2 regions of the Streptomyces sp. NBC_00775 genome follow, and region 1 is predicted to be linked to the other one. Evidence: riboswitches for the same ligand, from Rfam matches in the RefSeq annotation. Region 1 holds a riboswitch; the other holds the start of a gene.
What was found. A riboswitch is a leader RNA that binds a small molecule or an ion and turns the genes downstream of it on or off. The one in region 1 is predicted to bind cobalamin.
Positions count from the first base shown of each region.

Region 2: it holds a riboswitch for cobalamin, as region 1 does, so the genes downstream of both, OIC96_RS15870 (ribonucleoside-diphosphate reductase subunit alpha) here and OIC96_RS37130 (cobalamin biosynthesis protein) in region 1, are expected to answer to the same signal.

Region 1 covers NZ_CP108938.1:8,367,688-8,373,418, forward strand. The annotation lists gene OIC96_RS37125 (cobyric acid synthase) at 1-921, opposite strand, end outside; gene OIC96_RS37130 (cobalamin biosynthesis protein) at 918-1,874, opposite strand; cobalamin riboswitch at 1,994-2,134, opposite strand; gene OIC96_RS37135 (hypothetical protein) at 2,484-2,699, opposite strand; gene OIC96_RS37140 (inorganic phosphate transporter) at 2,720-3,961, opposite strand; gene OIC96_RS37145 (lysozyme) at 4,140-4,889, opposite strand; gene OIC96_RS37150 (class II aldolase/adducin family protein) at 5,086-5,731, shown strand, end outside.
Region 2 covers NZ_CP108938.1:3,582,198-3,587,928, reverse strand. The annotation lists gene OIC96_RS15875 (ribonucleotide-diphosphate reductase subunit beta) at 1-532, opposite strand, end outside; gene OIC96_RS15870 (ribonucleoside-diphosphate reductase subunit alpha) at 532-2,931, opposite strand; cobalamin riboswitch at 3,054-3,192, opposite strand; gene mctP (monocarboxylate uptake permease MctP) at 3,563-5,173, opposite strand; gene OIC96_RS15860 (DUF3311 domain-containing protein) at 5,170-5,433, opposite strand; gene OIC96_RS15855 (YbdD/YjiX family protein) at 5,562-5,731, opposite strand, start outside.

The sequences.
Region 1 (5,731 bases):
GTCTGCCAGCTCCTCGGCCCGGTCCACGAACCGCACGACGACACCCGGCTCGGCGGCCAGCGCGTCCACGTCCGTGAAGTTGGACATCAGGGGGACCGCGCAGACGGCGACCCGCAGGACGTCCGCGCCGACGGGTTCCGCCACGACGGACTCCCGCACGGCACCCCGCAGCGAGACGCGCAGCCCGTCCTCCTCGTCGATGCCGAGACCGTGCTGGAAGGGGAGGACGCCGTAGGAGCGCCGCCCGGTGAGGCCGTGAAGCATGTCGAGCCCCGGCTCCAGCAGGGAGACATCCCCCCTGAACTTGTTGACGAGGAACCCGGCGACGAACTCCTGGTCCTCGCGCGACAGCAGCGCGACCGTCCCGAAGAACGAGGCGAACACGCCCCCGCGGTCGATGTCGCCGACGACGAGCACGGGCAGCCGCGCGTTCCGCGCGATCCCCATGTTCACGATGTCCGTCCGCCGCAGATTGATCTCGGCGGGACTCCCGGCCCCCTCACAGATCACCGCGTCATACGTGCCCCGCAACTCGGCGAGGCAGTCCAGCACGGTCCCCAGAAGGGCCTCCTGGCGCCCGCCGTGATAGCCGCGCGCGGTCATCTCACCCACCGGTTTGCCCATGAGGACGACCTGACTGCTGCGGTCGCTCCCCGGCTTGAGCAGCACGGGATTCATCAGCGCGGTGGGCTCGACGCGCGCGGCCTGCGCCTGCATGGCCTGCGCGCGCCCGATCTCGGCGCCCTCGCGGGTCACGAACGAGTTCAGCGACATGTTCTGCGCCTTGAACGGCGCGACCTTGACGCCCTGCCGCACCAGCCACCGGCAGATCCCGGCGGTGACGACGCTCTTGCCGGCGTCGGAGGTGGTCCCGGCGACGAGGAGTCCGCCGCCCGTTCCGCCGCTCGTTTCGCCGCTCATGAGGTACGTCCCTTCGCGAGAAGTCTCTGGGAGAGCAGTCGCCCGGCGGCACTCACGCCGAGGGCGAGCCAGCTCACACGCCGCGACAGCCGTACGGCCCGCTCGATGTCGTCGACTTGGACGGCGCGCCCGGTGCGGTTGAGCACGGGCCGGTGCTCGACCCGCCCCCCGTAGGCGAGCGTCCCGCCGAGCCGCACCCCGAGCGCCCCCGCGAACGAGGCCTCCACAGGCCCGGCGTTGGGGCTCGGATGCTTACGGGCGTCGGCACGCCAGGCGCGTACGGCACCCCGCGGATCACTTCCGGCCGCGCTCGCGAGCACGGCGGTCAGCCGAGCCCCCGGCCACCCGGCCACATCGTCCAGGCGTGCGGAAGCCCACCCGTACCGCCGGTACTTGGGGGACTTGTGTCCGACCATGGCGTCGAGCGTGTTCACGGCGCGGAAGGCGACCAGCCCGGGTGCGCCGCCCACAGCGCCCCACACCAGTGCCCCCACCACCGCGTCGGAGGTGTTCTCGGCGACGGACTCGACGACGGCCCGCGCGATGCCGTCGGAGTCCAGCGCCTGGGGATCCCGCCCGCACAGATGGGGCAGCCGCTCCCGGGCCACCTCGACATCGCCGGCCGCGAGCGCGTCGCCGATCGCGCGGGCCTCGCGGCCGAGGGAGGTCCCCCCGACTACGGCCCAAGTGGCGGCGGCGGTCAGCGCGATGGAGGCGGTACGGGAGGCGCGTACGGAATGGCTCGCGAGCGCCGCGAGCCCTGCGGCACCGCCCACGCACACGGCGGTGTGCAGCGCGCCCCACCCGCGGTGGTCCCGCCACAACACCCGCTCCACGGCTCCCGCGGCCCGCCCGAACGCGGCGACCGGATGCCCCCGGCGAGGGTCGCCGAGCAGCAGGTCGCCGAGGAGGCCGGCGGTGGCGCCGTACGCGAAGACGCGATCGGCACGCATCGGTTCAGCCGACCGTCGGGTCGGGAACAACCGTCGTTCGCGTCACTCGCGTCGTTGGCAGGGCACTTGGGCAGCCGCGCATGGCGATATGTCCTCACTCAGGGTGTCCACGCCCTGGTTCGACGAGACCGGCGGTGAGAGTTCCTGGCTCCCGGGGACTTCCTTCCCCGGTGACAGTGGCGGGACCGCGCCGGACTCACACCGGCTTCCTCTCATGCCGCCGTACTTGGCTCGGGCAGTCCACCACGGGGTTGGAAGACCCGTCAACTTGCTGTTGACCTGCGACGGGGGAGTGTGCTGAGACCCACACCGCCGCCACCCCGGCCTGCCCGACGAGACCGACTTGCACCGAATTCCCCTGTGGGGGGCGGCAGTCCACGGATGCGCTGATGATCACGGAGCGTAGGCATCCGAAATGCCTGGCAAGACGCTCTGCGTGAAGGTGCGGAACGGGTACGCCGAGCTGTCCCGCCGCTTTCCCGCCGACGCGGAAAAAGAACCGCCCTGCTCACCGTCACCAGGAAACGGTGACCGATGAGCAGGGCGGCAAGGATCGTGCGGTCCTCAGAGGGGATCGTGCGGTGCTCGCACCACGATCGGCCGGATGCTTCAGGCGACGATCAGGGAGATGCCGTACGCCACCGCCGCAGCGCAGGCCGCGAAGCAGACGTACGCGCCCGTGGCCGCCGCGGCGGCCGGACCGCCCTGGGCCGACTCCTTCTTGGAGAGGCCGACGACGCCGAGGGTGAAGAGGCCGACGAGGGCCACGGTCACTCCGAGGCTCACTCCGATGACGGACCCGAGGGCTGCCCAGTCGATGTTCATGCTGTTTCTTCCTTTGGGTCTCAGGCCATGGCCGACGGAGCCGACGGGTTCGCCGCGGTCTCGGCGGGAGCCGGAATGGTGGCCGTGAGGTCATCGGTGAGGCTGCCGGCCGGGGGCGGGGTCACGGCGGCGATGGCCGTGGTCACCACACCGGCGGGCTCCTCGGTCTCGTTGACGTTGGTGGCGTCGACGACCTCGCGACGCGAGATCCGCCAGATCGCGGCGCTGGAGGCGACCAGGAAGACGGCGACGAGCGCGGTGCCCCAGTCGCCGAGGCCGGTGACCCACTCGGCGCCCGCGCCGACCAGCGCGGCGGCCGGCAGCGTCAGACCCCAGGCGACGAACATCCGGGTGGCGGTGGACCAGCGGACCACGCCGCCCTTGCGGCCGAGGCCGGCGCCCATCACGGAACCGGAGACGGAGTGCGTGGTGGAGAGGGAGAAGCCGATGTGGGAGGAGGCCAGGATGACCGTGGCCGCGCTGGTCTGGGCGGCGAAGCCCTGCTGCGGCTGGAGGTCGGTCAGGCCCTTGCCCATCGTGCGGATGATGCGCCAGCCGCCCAGGTAGGTGCCGAGCGCGATGGCGAGACCGGCGGAGAGGATCACCCAGACCGGCGGATCGGCGTCGGGGGCGATGGCGCCACCGGCGATCAGGGCCAGGGTGATGATGCCCATCGTCTTCTGGGCGTCGTTGGTGCCGTGGGCCAGCGAGACCAGACCGGCGGAGGCTATCTGGCCGGCGCGGTAGCCCTTCGCGGTGGCCTTGGTGTCGGCGTTCTTACTGAGCCTGTACGACAGCCGCGTGGCGAGCATCGCGGCGATGCCCGCGACGATCGGGGCCGCGACGGCGGGCAGCAGCACCTTGCCGACCAGGACGTCCCCGTGCACCGCGCCGGTGCCGGCGGAGGCGATGGTGGCGCCGACCAGGCCGCCCATGAGGGCGTGCGAGGAACTGGACGGGAGGCCGACGAGCCACGTCAGCAGATTCCAGAGGATGGCACCGACAAGCGCCGCGAAGATCACTTCGGGCTGGATGCCGGATTCGTCGACGAGGCCTTTGGAGATCGTGTTGGCGACCTCCACCGAGAGGAAGGCGCCGACAAGGTTGAGGACGGCGGACATAGCCACCGCGACCTTGGGCTTGAGCGCGCCGGTCGAGATGGTGGTGGCCATCGCGTTGGCGGTGTCGTGGAAACCGTTCGTGAAATCGAACACGAGAGCGGTGACGATCACGATTCCGAGGAGGAGCGTGATGTGTTCCATTTACCCAGGCTTCTGTTTGACGTCAGTGGCATGTGGACCGTAGGCAACCTGGGTGAACGGAAGATGAACTGGGGCGGGCGATGGGGTGTCTCAAAGGGTGGACCGCCCCTCCGTTTGTGTCGAAGGGGCGGCCGGCCGGCTCGAACGAAGGCGGAATATCGGGCTCCGAGGGCCGTTTCTAGCCCCGCGTGAGCTTCTTGAGCTGAGTCATGGATCCGTTGAAGAGATTCTGGTCACCCGGCAGGCTGCCGCTGTTGTCGTACTGCCAGAACGTCCAGTACGACCAGCCGGCGGGCAGCGCGCCCGCGTCCGCCGAGTCGTAGCGGGCGAGCCACAGGGCGTGGTTCGCGGCGAAGGCGCGACTGTTGCCGGTGCAGGTGTTCCACCAGTGCGTGGTCGTGTAGATCACCGGACGGCGGCCGGTCTCCCGCTTGATCTCGTCGCTGAACGCCTTGATCCAGCTCACCATCTTGGCCTTGCTCAGGCCGTAGCACTTGTGCGAGCTGTACGGGTTGTACTCGATGTCCAGCGCTGGCGGCAGCGTCCAGCCGTCCGCGCTCCAAGCGCCGCCGTTGCGCACGAAGTACGCGGCCTGGGTGGCGCCGGACGACTTGTTCGGCACCGCGAAGTGGTAGGCGCCGCGGAGGATGCCCGCGTTGCGTGCGCCGTTGTACTGCTGGCTGAAGTACGGATTGTGGTACGTGTGGGACTCGGTCGCCTTGACGTAGACGAACCGGGCGCCCTTCGCCTTCGCGCTCGACCAGTCGACGTTCTTCTGATGCGAGGAGACGTCGTGCCCCTTGGGTTTGCTCGCTGCGTCGGCCGGGAGCGCGGCGAGAGCGGTCCCCCCGGCGGTGAGTGCCGCCACGACGCCCGCGGCCGCAAAGCCCCGGGCGCGACGACTTAACGGTTTGTGATCACGGGCCATATTTCCCCCCGGAATGGCGACGTGCACGACAAATCCCCCAGAGGTTACTGGAAGATCACCGAATGCCCGTCCATCGCCAGCCAATCGCCAATAGAGGGGGATGTATGCCCATATGCGACCTTACGGACGCCCGGGTTCCGCCCTAAAGTGCCCTCGCCTGCGGCGCGTTGACGACGCTGCCTGGCAGGATCGCGGCATGGCTGAGCAGCGGCGGGACGCACGGGACATGCGGGGGGACGCACAGGTTGCGCCCGAGCGGGGCGAGTTGGACGGGAGGGGCGTGCGGGACGCGGTGGAACGGGCGTGGGACGAGCTTGTCGCGACGGCCCGCCGGACGGTGGCCGACGGGCTGGTCGTCGGTACGTCGGGCAATGTGTCGGTACGCGTCGACGACACCGTCCTGGTCACGCCGACGGGAGTGCCGTACGACCGGCTGACGCCGGATGACGTCGTCGGTGTGGATCTCGACGGCCGGCAGGTGCTCGGTTCGTTTCTCCCGACGAGCGAACTGCCGATGCATCTGGCGATCTACCGCGCGACGGACGCGCGCGCCGTCGTCCACACCCACGCGGCGCACGCGACGGCCGTCTCGACGCTCGTCCCCGAGCTCCCGCTGATCCACTACATGGCGGGCGCCCTCGGCGGACCGGTCCGTGTTGCCCCCTATGCGACATACGGCACCCCGGAGTTGGCCGAGAACATGCTCCAGGCCCTCACCCACCGCACCGCCTGCCTCCTCCAGAACCACGGCACCATCGCCTACGGAGCTTCCCTGAACCAGGCCTACGACCGCACGGCCCAGCTGGAGTGGATGTGCCGAGTCTGGCTCCTGTCCTCCTCAC
Region 2 (5,731 bases), 4.8 Mb from region 1:
AGCAGATCAGGTTGAGCAGGAAGCGGCGGCGGTCGGCCTGGGTCTCCAGGCGCTCCAGCTTCTCGACCTCGTTGATCCACTTGAAGCAGAACTCTGCCTTCTCGCGGATGGAGGGGATGTTCTCGACGGCGTCGAAGGCGGCGGCGCGGTCCTCCGGGTCGGGGAGATAGGTGTCCAGCAGGGTCAGATAGAACTGGACGTGGACCGCTTCCTCGAAGAGCTGCCGGGAGAGATACAGGCGCGCCTCGGGGGAGTTGATGTGCTTGTACAGCGTCAGCACGAGGTTGTTCGCCACGATCGAGTCGCCCGTCGCGAAGAACGCGACCAGCCGGCCGATCATGTGCTGCTCGCCCTGCGAGAGCTTCGCGAGGTCGGCGACGTCCGAGTGGAGGTCGACCTCCTCGACGGTCCAGGTGTTCTTGATCGCGTCCCGGTAGCGCTCGTAGAAGTCCGGGTAGCGCATGGGGCGGAGGGTGAGTTCGAAGCCCGGGTCGAGGAGGTTCTTCTCGGTCTTTTCGGGGGCGGTCGTCATTACTGGCAGGCCTCGCAGGACTCGGGGTTCTCAAGGGAGCAGGCGACGGCGTCGGGGTCGGCCGCCTGCTGGACGGGGATGGTCTTCTCGGGCTGCGTCTGCGCCTGGGCGGCGCGGGCGATGCGGGTCGCCGGGCGCGAGCGCAGGTAGTACGTCGTCTTCAGGCCCGACTTCCAGGCGTAGGCGTACATCGAGGAGAGCTTGCCGATGGTCGGCGTCTCCAGGAACAGGTTCAGCGACTGGGCCTGGTCGAGGAACGGGGTGCGGGCGGCGGCCATGTCGATGAGGCCGCGCTGCGGGATCTCCCAGGCCGTGCGGTACAGGTCACGGACGTCCTGCGGCACCCAGGTGAAGCCCTGCACCGAGCCGTTGGACTCGCGCAGCGCCTCGCGGGTCTGCGCGTCCCACACGCCGAGCTTCTTCAGCTCGGCCACCAGGTAGGAGTTGACCTGGAGGAACTCGCCGGAGAGCGTCTCGCGCTTGAAGAGGTTCGAGACCTGCGGCTCGATGCACTCGTACACGCCCGCGATCGACGCGATCGTGGCGGTGGGGGCGATGGCGAGGAGGAGCGAGTTGCGCATGCCGACCGCGGCGATGCGTTCCCGCAGGGCCGTCCAGCGCTCCGGCCAGGTGAGTTCCACGTCGAAGTGGTCGGGGTGGAGGACTCCGCGGGCCGTACGGGTCTTCTCCCAGGCCGGAAGCGGGCCGTTGCGCTCGGCGAGGTCCGCGGAGGCCTCGTACGCGGCGAGCATGATGCGCTCGGCGATACGGGTGGACAGGGCCTTGGCCTGCGGTGAGTCGAACGGGACGCGCAGCTTGAAGAAGACGTCCTGGAGGCCCATCGCGCCGAGGCCGACCGGGCGCCACTTCGCGTTGGAGCGGCCCGCCTGCTCGGTCGGGTAGAAGTTGATGTCGACGACGCGGTCGAGGAAGGTGACGGCCGTGCGGACCGTCTCGTCCAGCCGCTCCCAGTCGATGTCGCCGGCCGCCGTGTCGACGAACGCGCCCAGGTTGACCGAGCCCAGGTTGCAGACCGCCGTCTCGCCGTCGTCCGTGACCTCCAGGATCTCGGTGCACAGGTTCGAGGAGTGGACGGTGTGGCCCGGCTCCGCCGTCTGGTTGGCGGTGCGGTTGGCGGCGTCCTTGAAGGTCATCCAGCCGTTGCCGGTCTGTGCGAGGGTGCGCATCATGCGGCCGTACAGGTCGCGGGCCGGGATGGTCTTCTTGGCGAGGCCCGCCTCCTCCGCCTTGCGGTACGCGGCGTCGAACTCGTCGCCCCACAGGTCGACCAGCTCGGGCACGTCGGCGGGGGAGAAGAGGGACCAGACGGCGTCCTCGTTCACCCGGCGCATGAACTCGTCCGGGATCCAGTGCGCGAGGTTCAGGTTGTGCGTACGGCGGGCGTCCTCGCCGGTGTTGTCGCGCAGCTCCAGGAACTCCTCGATGTCGGAGTGCCAGGTCTCCAGGTAGACCGCGGCCGCGCCCTTGCGCCGGCCGCCCTGGTTCACGGCGGCGACCGAGGCGTCGAGGGTCTTCAGGAACGGGACGATGCCGTTGGAGTGCCCGTTCGTGCCGCGGATCAGCGAACCGCGCGAACGGATACGGGAGTACGACAGGCCGATGCCGCCCGCGTGCTTCGAGAGCCGGGCGACCTGGTGGTAGCGGTCGTAGATGGAGTCCAGCTCGTCCAGCGGGGAGTCGAGGAGGTAGCAGGACGACATCTGGGGATGCCGGGTGCCGGAGTTGAAGAGGGTGGGGGAGGAGGGGAGGTAGTCGAGGCGGCTCATCAGGCTGTAGAGCGCCGCTACTTCGTCGAGGGCCCTGGTGGTGTCGTCCTCGGCGAGGCCGGATGCCACGCGGAGCATGAAGTGCTGGGGCGTCTCGACGACCTTGCGGGTGATCGGGTGCCGCAGGAGGTAGCGGCTGTGCAGGGTGCGCAGGCCGAAGTAGCCGAAGCGGTCGTCGCCTTCGGTGTCGATCAGGGCGTCGAGGTGGGCCGTGTGCAGCCGGACGAACTCGGCGGTGCGGTCGGCGATCAGGCCCTCGCGGTGGCCGGTCGTGATCGACTCGGAGAAGGTCGTGACGCCCTGGGAGGCGGCCTCGGCCGCGATGCTGATCGTCAGCAGCCTGGCCGCCAGCTTCGAGTAGGCGGGGTCCTCGGAGATGAGGCCCGCGGCGGCCTCCGTGGCCAGTTCGCGCAGTTCCGTGTCGTCCGCGCGGGCGGAGCGGCCGCGCAGCGCGGCGGCGGCGACCCGGCCGGGGTCGGCGTCGGGGAGGTCGGCGGTGAGGTCGGTCAGGGTACGCAGCAGCGTGGTACCGGGACCGTCGTTCTCCACCGGGGCCTGCACCGGGGCCTGCGGCACGGAAACTGAAGCCGGATCGGCTGGCGCGATGGTCACTTGGGGCTCTCCCTCGCTCGGCACGGGGCCAGGGGAAAGCGGCGGGGCACACGAGCGCGCACGGCGTCGCGTCCACCGGCCCATTCCGCGAGGCCCGGACGTCGTCGGCGCCCGGGCCGGGTGGCCGGGGCGCGCTGTCGGCAGGTCCTCGGACTGACGCGAGTGTGTGCACGCGGGTACGCGAACACACACAAGTACACCGTTGCGGGACAGTTCCGGATTCGCACCGGATTCCCCTGCGGCGACAGCGAGCATGAGCATACATCTTGTGCCGGGCTGCGGGAGCACCACCACATGTTGTGTCGCGTTGGTGTCGGGGAGTGCTACGGAGTGTGCTGGAGCGTCAACTCGTAGGTGAGCAGCGGGATGTGTCAGGGGCATGAGTGCGGGCCGCCGGATTGTGTCCGGCGGCCCGTCTGGTGGCCGCTGTGGCTTGTTGTGGGTCGGGGCCGGGTCGGGGGTATCCGTCCTCGGTCTGGCGCGGAATCGGTGGGGTTTCAAGGGCTCGGCGTTGACGCGCCAGCCGCTGCGGGCGGACGCCCCCGACCCGTCCCCTTCGGCCGTACGGCGTCTGCGGCATTGAAGGGGCGCGGGGAACTGCGCAATCCCTCCGTCCGCACCCGTCCGGCGGCTAGGGGGTCGCCTCCGCTGTCGCCGGCGGCAGCTTCGCCTCGACGCTCGGGGTGGCCGCGTCCGCCGTGTAGTCCTCCGGGGACGTTTCGTCCACGCCGTCGGGGGCGTTGAAGGCCCGGAGGGCGAAGGTGAGGACCACGGTCACGACCACGTTGAGGACGAACGCCGTGAAGCCGATGTAGCCGATCTCCCCGATGCCAGGGATCTCCTTCGAGTTGCCGCCGAAGTGATCCTGGGTGGGGGAGGCGATCCCGTACGCGGCGAGCGTGCCGTAGAGCATGCCCACGGCCCAGCCGGCGAGGAGTGCCCAGCGGTGGAACCAGCGGGTGAACAGGCCGCCCACCAGGGCGGGGAACGTCTGGAGGATCCAGATGCCGCCGAGGAGCTGGAAGTTGATCGCGACGGTTTTGTCCATCGTCAGGACGAAGACCAGCGCGCCCACCTTCACCAGGAGCGAGACCAGCTTGGAGACCTTGGTCTCCTGCTGCGGGGTCGCGTCCGGCTTGATGAAGTCCTTGTAGATGTTGCGGGTGAAGAGGTTGGCGGCGGCGATGGACATGATCGCCGCGGGGACGAGCGCACCGATGCCGATCGCGGCGAAGGCCACGCCCGCGAACCAGTCCGGGAACATGGTCTCGAAGAGCTGGGGGATGGCGAGTTGGCCGTTCGTGACCTTCACCCCGGCCGCGATCGCCATGAAGCCGAGGAGGGCCAGCAGGCCCAGCATCAGGGAGTAGAGCGGGAGGATCGTGGTGTTGCGGCGGATGACGTTGCGGCTGCGGCTCGACAGCGTCGCCGTGATCGAGTGCGGGTACATGAAGAGCGCGAGTGCCGAGCCCAGGGCGAGGGTGGCGTACGTCCACTGGTTCGCTTCGGCGGGGACGATTCCGCCGGCGCCCGCCGCCGTGTACTTGTCGTTCGCCGCCTTGAAGATCTCGTCGAAGCCGCCCAGCTTGATCGGGATGTAGATGATGGCCACCGCGATCACGATGTAGATCAGGGTGTCCTTCACGAACGCGATCAGCGCCGGGGCGCGCAGGCCCGAGGAGTAGGTGTAGGCCGCCAGCACGCCGAAGGCGATGAGGAGCGGGAGGTCCTTCACGAACCAGTTCGTGTTCTCGCCGCCGCCCACGCCCATCACGTCCAGCACGGCCTGGATGCCGACCAGTTGGAGCGCGATGTACGGCATGGTGGCCAGGATGCCGGTGACGGCCACGGCGAGGGACAGCCCCTTGGAGCCGAAGCGGCCGCGCACGAAGTCCGACGTCGTCACGTATCCGTGCTTGTGGGAGACCGACCACAGGCGGGGGAGGAAGGTGAAGATCAGGGGGTAGACCAGGATCGTGTACGGAACCGCGAAGAAGCCGGCCGCGCCCGCCGCGTAGATGGCGGCCGGTACGGCGACGAAGGTGTACGCCGTGTAGAGGTCGCCGCCGAGCAGGAACCAAGTGATCCAGGTGCCGAACGACCGTCCGCCCAGGCCCCATTCGTCGAGGCTGTGCTCGTCGTCCGCCTTGCGCCAGCGCGCGGCCAGGAAGCCCATGACCGTGACGGCCAGGAAGAAGAAGATGAAGACGGCGAGTGCCACGCCGTTCACGCCGTCCTTCATGCTTCGACACCGCCCTTCGCGGCGGCGCGGGCCCGCTGGTCACGCTGCCACAGCTGGTACGCGGTCATCGTGAGGGCGGTCGAGATGATCACCCACAGCATCTGGTACCAGTAGAAGAACGGGATGCCTATGAAGGCCGGGTCCGTCTTCGCGTACGAGCCGACCCACAGCATCGCCACGAACGGTGCGGACAGACAGAGGGCGATCACTACACGGACCGGCGTCACCACCGGTGGCTTCACTTCAGGCACATCTGACATACGGCGGCTCCGTCCCCTCACTGATCACCTGTGTAACGCGCAGGCAATCTAGGCGACGGTTCCGCCTTTATGGAACCCCCGTCCGCATAGCGGATGTGGAGGGTTCGTGTGGGCGGCCGGTGTTGGCTTCAGCAGCAGCGGAACCCCTGGCGCGGGTCCCGCTCCTGACGGTCCGTCCGCCATCGTTCGAACTCACGGCGCGAGGGTACGGGTGTGTCCGGATCGTCCTTCCGCAGGTGGGTGACATGGCGGTCGTAGGCGGATTCGTCCGTCAACTCCCTTACGTACCAGCGAATTC